DNA from 3 places in the Allobranchiibius sp. GilTou38 genome. Region 1 is predicted to be linked to each of the others. Evidence: riboswitches for the same ligand, from Rfam matches in the RefSeq annotation. Region 1 holds a riboswitch; each other region holds the start of a gene.
What was found. Region 1 has a riboswitch for cyclic di-AMP ahead of JOB34_RS03905 (C40 family peptidase). Riboswitches for the same ligand answer to the same signal wherever they lie in the genome.

Region 1 (3,267 bases):
CGGTGCTCATGCGGTACCTCACCCCCGCGGGACCTGGTTTCTACACCAACCTGGAGTCGCGCAAGGGCACCGATCTGGCGGCCGACCCACGGATCGCCGCCACCCTGACCTGGCCCGCGCTCTACCACGCGATCCGCTTCACCGGCCGCGCCGAGCAGTTGCCGCGCGACATCGTCGCCGAGTACTTCGACTCCCGTCCGTGGGGCTCGCGCATCAGCGCGTGGGCCTCGGACCAGAGCCGCCCGGTCGCGGACCGCGCCGCACTGGAGGCTGCCGAGCAGCGGTACGCCGAGCGCTATCCAGACCACGGCCGCGCCGGCGACGTGCCGGTGCCGCCCTTCTGGGGCGGATACGTGATCCACGTCGACGAGGTGGAGTTCTGGGTGGGTCAGGCGAGCCGGCTGCACGACCGGGTGCGCTTCACGCGTACCGGCGAGGGTGCCCTGGACGACCCGTCGGTCTGGACCCGGGAGCGCCTGCAGCCCTGACCCGCTCGACCTGTCGAGTGGCGGAGAAGCCGCTCGAGTGCACCCGGTGGGAGTGCGCCACTCGAAACATAGGTATGCCACTCGGGAGTGGGCGTGAAACAGCCCGCGGGGTCCGACCTGGTGGCCGGTGCGCGATGGACGGGTCGCGCCCCCACGGGCTGCGGTGGTGCGTGGTCTTCACCAACGCCGTCCGTTGAAGAGCCGGTCACCGAATGGGAGGCCGACCAACGGCTGCGCTAGTGCGCAACCACCTCACGCGTCCTAGATGAATGCACTCTCGGACCACCTCCTTTCTCGTGTACCCAGCACGGTAGACACGTCGGCAGGTGGCCCGCAACGGGGTTTCGCGAGGCGGTTGAGGAAGGAAGAGGGCGACCGCCATACAGGGGGGAGATGGCGGCCGCCCGAGCCGGGCTTCGCAGCCCGCTCGCCCCGGACCGGAGTCCGAGACCTTCGCGTGACAGCAGACGAGGGGACGTCCGTGCTGCCACGTTCACTGGAACGACCGCCCGGCCCGGATGATTCCCGAACGGGCGCTGCGTGGTCACTGTGCGCCGACGGGTGCCGACGCCGGTCCGGGATGGGAAGATCGACCCTGTGACCGACTTGATCGACACCACCGAGATGTACCTGCGCACCATCTTCGATCTGGAGGAGGAGGGCATCGTCCCGCTGCGCGCCCGGATCGCCGAGCGTCTCGGCCACTCCGGGCCGACGGTGTCCCAGACCGTCGCCAGGATGGAACGCGACGGCCTGCTCACCCTCGCGGGCGACCGCCACCTGGAGTTCACCGAGCACGGCCGCACCCTGGCCACCCGCGTCATGCGCAAGCACCGGCTGGCCGAGCGGCTGCTGGTCGACGTGATCGGGCTGGAGCTGGAGTACGTGCACGACGAGGCCTGCCGCTGGGAACACGTGATGAGCGAGCGGGTCGAGCGCAAGATCCTCACGATGCTGAAGGACCACACTCTCTCCCCCTACGGCAACCCGATCCCCGGTCTCGCCGAACTGGGGGAGACCGGGACCATCGAGAAGTTCCGGGACGGCGTCGCCTCCCTCACCGAGGTGGTCTCCGCCGAGCCGTCGCTGCTCGTCGTACGCCGCATCGGCGAACCCGCGCAGGCCGATCACGCCACTCTGGAGGTGCTGACCGCCGCCGGCATCTCACCCGGCGCCGTCGTGCGCGCACGCCTGGAGGACGGGCGGGTGCTGGCCCGGGTCGAGGACGGGCCGGAGGGCGTCTCGCTTCCCCCTGAGATCGCCTCGCACGTCTTCGTGCAGCTGCCCTCCACGGCGGCCCTCGCCGCGGGAGCCGTGCCCGTCTCCTGAGGCGCGGTCCGCCGGCTCGGGGAGATGTCCACCGTCGTTGTGACCTCGTTGTGACCTGGGTGTGCAGCTGATGTATCTTAGGCGGCGGTTCTCAGCCTGAGGACCCCCGAGCGGCACCGCCGAGTCCTGCCAAGCAGCCCGGGAATGCAACGATCCGCAAGGCAGGAGCGGGGGACCCACCTTCGGCCGTTCGCAGTATCGGGACGGCCTCGGGGCTAAGTCACGGGCAGTCATCGGGGAACGGACTGCCACGGACCGGGTAACACCTCCACCCGAGCCCGACAGCTCACCTCGTAGGCGCCGAGAGGTTTTCATCCGTGTCTGTCATGCAGCCCCGGGGGCGTCATCGCGCCCCGAGCAAGTTGTCCACGTCCTTCAACACCACCGCACGCGTGTCCGCCGCGGTAGCTGTCGGCGGCGGCCTCGTGGCCTCCGCCGTGTTCTCCCAGTCCGCGCAGGCCGCTGACACGAAGCACCAGGGCCCGGCCTCCGCCGCGGCTCCCGCCCAGGCGTCGATGACGCTGGTGCAGAACACCGCTCGTACGTCCGCCCCGCACGTCGCCGCGGCGGTCGACGCCCACACCCGGCTCGTCGCCGTCCACGCGGACACCTACGTCGCGCCCGTCGTGAAGAAGGCGGCGCTGGCTCCGGTGCGCCACGTGGTCGCCCCGGTGCGCCACGCGGTCGCCCCGGTGCGCCACGCCGTGAGTCAGCCCGCGCCGAAGCACACGACGCCGGTCCGGTCGGCCAACGGCGGTGGCAGCACCGTCTCGGCGCCCTCGTCCGCCAGCGGCGTCGTCGCGATCGCGGAGCGCTACATCGGTGTTCCCTACGTCTACGGCGGCACCACCCCCAGCGGGTTCGACTGCTCCGGATTCACCAGCTACGTCTACGCCCAGCTCGGCATCAACCTGCCGCGCACCGCGGCGGCCCAGCAGGCGTCGGCGACTCCCGTGAGCACCCCCCAGCCGGGCGACCTGGTGTTCTTCGGCAGCCCCGCCTACCACGTCGGCATCTACCTGGGTAACGGCATGATGATCGCCGCGCCCAAGCCCGGCGACCACGTGAAGATCGAGGCCGTCTACGGCACCCCCTCGGGGTACGGCCGCCCCTGAGCGTCCACGTCACGACGATGCCCCCTCACCATCGGTGAGGGGGCATCGTCGTGTCGTGCGGAGGTTCGGTCAGTCGCGGGCGGCAGGGCCGTCGCCCGGTCGCTTCTCGTCCTCCTGCTGCGAGAAGCTCTTGTCCTCCCCGGTCGCGGCGCCGCTGCCGCCGCTCGCCTCGGAGTCCGCGACGAGCCCCGTGTCGCCTGCCTCACCCTCGTCGGGGCTGAGCTGCTGGGCGGGTTCCTGGGGGTTCGGGTCGTTCGCGTCATCGCTCATTCGGCCAGTATGTCCGCACCGGGCCCACCTAGGCTGACGCTCGTGCCCTCCACCCCACCCGCACC
Region 2 (3,267 bases), on a different contig from region 1:
TCGTGGCGTCTTCGGTAGAACGGGAGCCGGAGACAGGAGTCGAACCTGCGACATCCTCATTACAAGTGAGGCGCTCTACCAACTGAGCTACACCGGCGTGGGCTCGCGACACCGCGCGGACCGGCACCGATGGTACCGGCGGGCTCAGGTGGCGGCGAGCAGCGCTCCCAGTGCGCCGAGCAGCAACGACGGGCCGAGCGCGACGTGGGTGTGCCGGGTCGCCCTGCGCGTGAGCACCAGCACGAGCGAGACGAGCCCGCCGATCACGAAACCCCCTGCCAGTCCTTGGATCAGCACCGGGTAACCCCACCATCCGAGCGGCAGTCCGAGCAGGGCGGCCAGCTTCACGTCGCCTAGGCCGAGGCCGCCGGGCACGGCCAGTGCAAGAAGCAGGAACACCGTTCCGGCGAGCGCCCCGCAGAGCAGTGCGCGTGGCAGCCGGTGGACATCCCAGTCCAGCGCGAGCAGCAGGGCGATCACCGGAATGGCCGGAAGGGTGAGGCGGTCGGGCAGCCGATGCACGTCCAGATCGATCGCGGCCAACGGGAGCGCGACGGCGATCAGCACGACGTACGCCGACACCAGGCCCCAGCGGTGCAGGTCTGCCAAGTGCCACACCGCACCGGCGGCCGCGAGTGCCGCGACAGGCACGAGCCACCTGCGGGCGGGCAGCGGTGCGCTCTCTTCGGGCAACCGATAGCGCCCCGTCGCGAGCGAACGACGCAGCCACTCCCCGTACGCCGCGCCGACGGCGCCAGCGAGGAGGACGGCGGCCGCGATCATCGCGTCAGTCTGGTCGCCCGCGCGCCGGCGCGTGGGCGGTCTGTGGACAAAGGTCGATGCTCACAAGCGACCACGCGGCGCCCTTGTGCCGGGTCACCACCCTTCGCGCCGCGCGCAACGGACCGAGCGGTGCCCTTGTGACGGCCGAGCCCCACGCGTACGCCGCGTTTCGGACCGAGCGGGCCACAACGAGCGCCACACCCTTTGCCGCACTGCACCTTTCGGACCGAGCGGGCCGAAACGTCAGCAGCACAAAACAGAAAACACACCGCAGGACGACGAACCGCCCGCCCCTACAACAGGGACGGGCGGTTCGAGTGGTCGGTCAGACCAGCACGTACGCGTTCAAGAAGGTCTGCAGGCCGCGGACGGTGCGCGTGTTCATGTACGACGCGCCATCGCGGCTGATGCCGATCTTGGTCTGCAGGGCGGCGACCGTCTTGGGGCCGATGTCGCCGTCGGGGGTCGTGCCGACCTTGCGCTGCAGGGCGGTCCGGGTGGAGTAGGACATCGTGCCGGTCTGCGACACGCCGACCCACTGCTGCACCGCTCTGATGGTGAGCGGACCGAAGGAGCCGTCGACGGCGAGTTTGCGGACGCTGCCGCGGGAGGGGGGCGGCTGAGGAGTGGGATTGCCGCTCCCGGGGTTGACCACCACGGCGAGACCGTTGGCGCGGGTGAGCCCGGCGCGCACGCTGCACACCGGCCAGGCGCCGGGGCCCTGGGCGCGCAGCACCGCCTGCGCGATGTAGATCTGCTGGTCGCGGGTGGCCAGGTTGGCGGTGGCGCCGTACTTCGAGCCGCCGAAACCGGTCCAGGTGCTGGCCGAGAACTGGAGCCCGCCGTAGTACCCGTTGCCGGTGTTGATCGCCCAGTTGTTGCTGCTCTCGCAGGTCGCGACGCGGTCCCAGACGTTGTACGGGGACTCCGCGTGGGCGGCGCCGGCGGTGGCCAGGCCGGCGCCGACGGTGGCGGCGGAGGCCATCATGACTCCAGCGGTGCGTCGTCCGGTGGTGGAGGACGGTCTGGCGACAGCGTGTTTCGGTGCGTAACGCAAGAGCGTTCCTTCCTGACGAACGCCTGCGGGGTGAGCTGTCGGGTTCGGGCTGTCAGGTGCCCGGCCGGCGTGCCGGCTTCACCCCTAGGCAGACACGTACGGCGTCCGCCGTTGTTGGGTCCCCCGTCCTCGGCCGGCGTCCTCGGGAGTGAGGGGCCGGTGCGTCCGATGAGGTTCGGCGTCCGGACGCGCGGGTGTGCGGTATGCAGTTGTGACACTTCCCCGTACTTGTGACGTATGAGGTGCGTGTGACTGGTGATCACATCGTGCAGGGGCGGCAAACGTTACCGGAGGTTTGCGACACGCGGGCGGAAATGCTTGCTCTATCCGAAAGATCAGCGTATGCGGGCTCGGCGGCGCCGCAGCGCGTTGCGATCCAGCGGTGCCGCGAGCACATCGCCGAGTACGACCCCCGTACTGATGGCGAGAGCGACTCCCGCGGCGCCGAGCAGGGTCGGGAACGCCGCTGCGCTCTGGGTATTGGAGGCGGCGGAGCCGATCACCGAGCCGACGATGGCGTCATACATGCCCTCGAAGATCCGCAGACCGGGAAGCATCGGCGAGACCGCCGGCAGCACCAGCACCAGGGCGGGCGCGCCGAGCCGTAGGCCGATCACGCGGGCGAGCACCCCGACCGACACCGACGCCACCGCGATGGAGGTGGTCGCCCCGACGGCCCACACCAGGTGCGCCAGACCCGACAGGCCCAGCGCCAGGCTGCCGAGCACCGCGGTCGGCAGGATGAAGCGCGGCCTGCTGCGCATCGTGAGCGCACCGGCGGCGGCACCGACCGCGCCGTAGAGGAACTGCAGGCTGAGCGTCGCGCTCGAGGATCCGAAGTGCAGGGCGCCCGGTGAGGTGAGCTGCAGGTTGAGCGCCGAGTCGAGTTTGAGGGTGAGGGACAGGCCGCCGGCGACGCCGACGATGATGCCGGCGGCGCTGAGGAAGACCGTGAGCAACCGGCCTGCGCCGGTCACCGGATACCCGGTGATGGCGTCCTCGACCGCCGAGGCCATCGCGCGTCCGGGCAGCAGCACGACCAACCCGCCGGACACGGCGTACGCGAAGTCGGCCGTCGACATCTGCAGTCCGAGGTCGCCCTTCGCGGCCAGCAGGTAGCCCAGCCAGGCCAGCATCACGGATACGGCACTCCCGACCGCGTCGATGTAGAACGACGGGATGTTGCGCCTGCGGATCAGACGGCCGAGATAGTCGGTGACGAAGGCGGACAGCACGGCCACGACGATGGCCATGCTGCCGCCGCCGAGCAGCGCGCACACCGATCCCGCCAGCGCCGAATAGCCGACCGCGATCAACCACCGCGGGTAGATCCGGGTGCTGCGCTGGATCCGCTTGAGCCGTCCCAGCGCCTCGTCGATGTCGGTGAAGCCGCCCCGGGTCAGCTCCTGCACCATGACGTGGACGTC
Region 3 (3,267 bases), on a different contig from region 1:
GAAGACCGGGGTGCCGCGCAGCAACGTCGTGCTCGCCGAGGACGGCGTCGTCGTCGACCTCGTGAAGGGCAAGGCCTCCATCACCGGCGCGGTGCCGTGCGGCTACATCTACGTCGACGGCTCGCTGGTGGGCACTACCGACGAGACCCTGCTGAAGGACCGCCGGATCCTGCGCGACGAGGGTTTCGTGACCGTCATCGTCGTACGCGACGCCGACACCGGGCAGATCGCGGCCGGACCGCAGATCCAGGCCCGCGGCTTCGCCGAGGGAGAGGCGGTCCTCGACGAAGTGCTGCCGAAGCTCGAGGCCGCCCTGGAGGAGGCCCGCCGCAAGGGCGTCACCGACTCCTACCAGTTGCAGCAGGTCATCCGCCGCACCGTGGGCTCGTTCATGGGCGGCAAGCTGCGCCGGCGTCCCATGATCATCCCGGTCGTCATCGACGCCTGAGTCACCCCGCGGAGTTCTCCGCTTCGCTTCACCCAACGAGGTTTCTCCTCCGCTTCGCTCCTCCGAATACCTTGTCGGGGCCCGAAGCTTCGCTCCGATACTTGGCGGGGGCCCCGAACGTCACCCCGCGAAGTTCTCCGCCACGTAGCGGAGAACTTCGTGGGGAGAAGAAGAAGGCCCGGACCGACGAGCGGTCCGGGCCTTCTTCATGAGAGATCTCAGATGGACAGGTGCTGTCCGATGAAGATCAGGTTGGCGTTGTTCACAGTGCCCTTGTTCATGGCGAACAGGGCCTGCCAGCCACCCTTGACGTGGTACCGCTCAGCGAGCTTGCTGAGCGTGTCGCCGGCGTGCACCGTGATGACACGGCCGGTGGGCTGCGTACGCAGCTGCGGCGCAGCGGCGTGGTGCAGGTGCGTACGCACCTGGGGAGCAACGTAACGGTGGGTGCGCACCTGGGGGGCGACCGCGTGACGCTGCTTGACCACGGGGCGCGAGGCGCCGCGGCCGGGGTGCTTGACGACGGGGCGGGGGGCCGGGGTGGCGACGCCACCACCGCTGCCCGCGCCGTTGCCGGAGGTCAGGCCGGCCTTCTTGGAGCAGACCGGCCATGCGCCGGGACCCTGGGAGGCGAGCACCTTCTGGGCGACCGCGATCTGAGCCGAACGGCTGGCGAGGTCCGCACGGGCGGCGTACGCGGTACCGCCGTAGCCGGCCCAGGTCTGCTGGGTGAACTGCAGGCCGCCGTAGAAGCCGTTTCCGGTGTTGATGGCCCAGTTGCCGCCGCTCTCACAAGCAGCGACGCGGTCCCAGACGGAACCGGAAGCAGCGTGGGCGGTGCCGGCGGCCGCGAGGCCGGTGCCGAGCATCGCGGTGCCGACGGCACCGACGGTGATCATGCGGGTCTTCGTAGAGATGTTCTTCATGTATGAACCAATGTCCCTTTCCTGACGCGCGCCTACGGAGTTAGCTGTCGGGTCGGGCGGTCAGGTGCCCTGCAGAAGTTCTCTGCTTAACCCCAGTGGGTCTCCATGCATGGAGACCCGGTTGGGTCCCCCGTCCTCGCCGTTCCCGGGACGTTCCCGGCAGATGGTGACACCGGGCGAGGTTAGGCGCGGTGCCACGAGGGCTGAATCGTGCCGTGGTGTGGCACGCCCCGAAAGTGGGCCGTTAGCACATCTAGTGCTGACGACCCGATGTGGACCACCGTACGTGCCGATGCCGCCCCTGCCAAACCCGCCTGGTCGACCGTCCGGTCGTGTCTGTGGCGGTCCTGTGAGCAAGCGGAAGCGCATCTGAGGGTTGAGATGTGATAGTTAGAAAGGCTATGTCCGAAACGCATGGACCCGGCGGCAGTGTGCGCCGAGGCCCAGCAGGTGGTGGCAGCGGCGGCCGAGCTCGTGCCGGATGGGTGCAATCTGCTTGCAACGGACCGGCACTGGGCGCCTGCGCAGTCCGCCCGCGGTCACGCGTCGACGCTGTGACCCTGTGGTCATGCCCTGGTGCGGGTGAGACGGACATCCACCGGATCCCCGTCGCACCTGCCCGACCGCGGTGTGCTGAGCGGGGCCTTGGAACCGGGTGACCGATGTCACGCCCGTCCTCAGCGCAGGCCGACGATGCCGAGGGCGCCGAGCGCGACCAGCCAGCTGACGAAGCTGCCGACCAGGAAGTACTCGGTGACGGCATCGATGCCGAGGCCGGAGATCTCCTGGCGCGCCGATCGACGGGCCTGCAGCTCGGGGAAGCGGATGAGGCCCTTCGCGGCGATCACGAGCCCGGCCGCGGTGATCTGCCCGGCCATGCCGAGCCCGAGGATGAACAGGCGCTCCATCGGACCGAGCAGCCGACCGCCGCGCAGCTCGTCGGAGGGCTGCGGCTGGCCCTCCGGCTTCACCGCGCCGATCGCGGTCAGCACCAGGCGCACCAGCTCGTTGCCGGTGGCCAGCTGCACCGCGCCGAGGCCGAGCACCAGCAGGAAGCGGTCGGGCGACAGCTCGTGCAGCGTGGCGAACGCACTGTGCCGCATCCAGTGGCCGAGCGCGCCGTCGGCGTGACTCGCGCTGCCCGCGGCGATCATCACGACCAGGACGCCCGCTCCGAGCAGGCACAGCGCCAGCGTCTCGCCGTGTCTGCTGCGCGCGGCGCGACCGGCCAGCCAGCGCCACGCGGCGGCGACCGCGGCAGCGAAGACCAGCAGCACGATGTCGGCGGCGTCGTGCAGGTCGGCCACCAGGGCGGCCACGAGGAGAACGAGCGGCCCCACCGCGTACGACGCCACGACGGACCGGACCCGCACCAGGTCGCCGACGCCGACGGCGAGCAGTAGTGCGCCGAGGATGCTCATCGGACGGAGGCGAGGTCGCGGGCGGCGTTCACGATGACTTCCAGGCCCGCGGCGCGGATGCGCTGGGAGATCGCCGACGGGGAGACGTCCTCGGCGCGTGCGATCTCCGTGCGGGACTCGCCCGCCACGAGGCGTTGCAGGATGCGCATGGCTCGTTCATCCAGCGATGAAAGCAGTTGGTCCTGACACACCAGGGCGGCGTTGACCGCTCCCGCGCTGGGGCCGTCGTCCTGCGCGGGGGTGTAGACGGTGCGTACGGCGTGCGTCGCCGGTCGTCGTTCGGCCGCCTGCGCCGCTTCGATCGCCTTGCGGGCGGCCCACCACGCCGGTCCGTCCTGGGTGCCGGCGCGGGCGTCCAGCACGGTGGCACCTCCCCAGCTCAGCCCGAATCGCACCAGCGTCTCGGGCATCAGGCCCAGCCTGATCCGGAAGGCCGCCTCCAGCGCATTGCCCAGGGTTTCGTAGCTGGCCT

Region 2: it holds a riboswitch for cyclic di-AMP, as region 1 does, so the genes downstream of both, JOB34_RS17865 (transglycosylase family protein) here and JOB34_RS03905 (C40 family peptidase) in region 1, are expected to answer to the same signal.
Region 3: it holds a riboswitch for cyclic di-AMP, as region 1 does, so the genes downstream of both, JOB34_RS17925 (transglycosylase family protein) here and JOB34_RS03905 (C40 family peptidase) in region 1, are expected to answer to the same signal.

What each region holds. Positions count from the first base shown of each region.
Region 1 is NZ_JAGEKN010000005.1:97,621-100,887, reverse strand. Features, by position in the region: gene pdxH (pyridoxamine 5'-phosphate oxidase) at 1-488, shown strand, start outside; gene JOB34_RS03910 (metal-dependent transcriptional regulator) at 1,086-1,817, shown strand; cyclic di-AMP (ydaO/yuaA leader) riboswitch at 1,925-2,129, shown strand; gene JOB34_RS03905 (C40 family peptidase) at 2,144-2,932, shown strand; gene JOB34_RS03900 (hypothetical protein) at 3,002-3,202, opposite strand; gene JOB34_RS03895 (FkbM family methyltransferase) at 3,245-3,267, shown strand, end outside.
Region 2 is NZ_JAGEKN010000007.1:18-3,284, forward strand. Features, by position in the region: tRNA gene JOB34_RS09180 (tRNA-Thr) at 25-97, opposite strand; gene JOB34_RS09185 (A24 family peptidase) at 145-783, opposite strand; gene JOB34_RS17865 (transglycosylase family protein) at 1,109-1,768, opposite strand; cyclic di-AMP (ydaO/yuaA leader) riboswitch at 1,846-1,989, opposite strand; gene JOB34_RS09195 (threonine/serine exporter family protein) at 2,176-3,267, opposite strand, start outside.
Region 3 is NZ_JAGEKN010000010.1:38,329-41,595, reverse strand. Features, by position in the region: gene JOB34_RS14400 (ribonuclease J) at 1-448, shown strand, start outside; gene JOB34_RS17925 (transglycosylase family protein) at 667-1,374, opposite strand; cyclic di-AMP (ydaO/yuaA leader) riboswitch at 1,389-1,546, opposite strand; gene JOB34_RS14390 (hypothetical protein) at 2,052-2,795, opposite strand; gene JOB34_RS14385 (SatD family protein) at 2,792-3,267, opposite strand, start outside.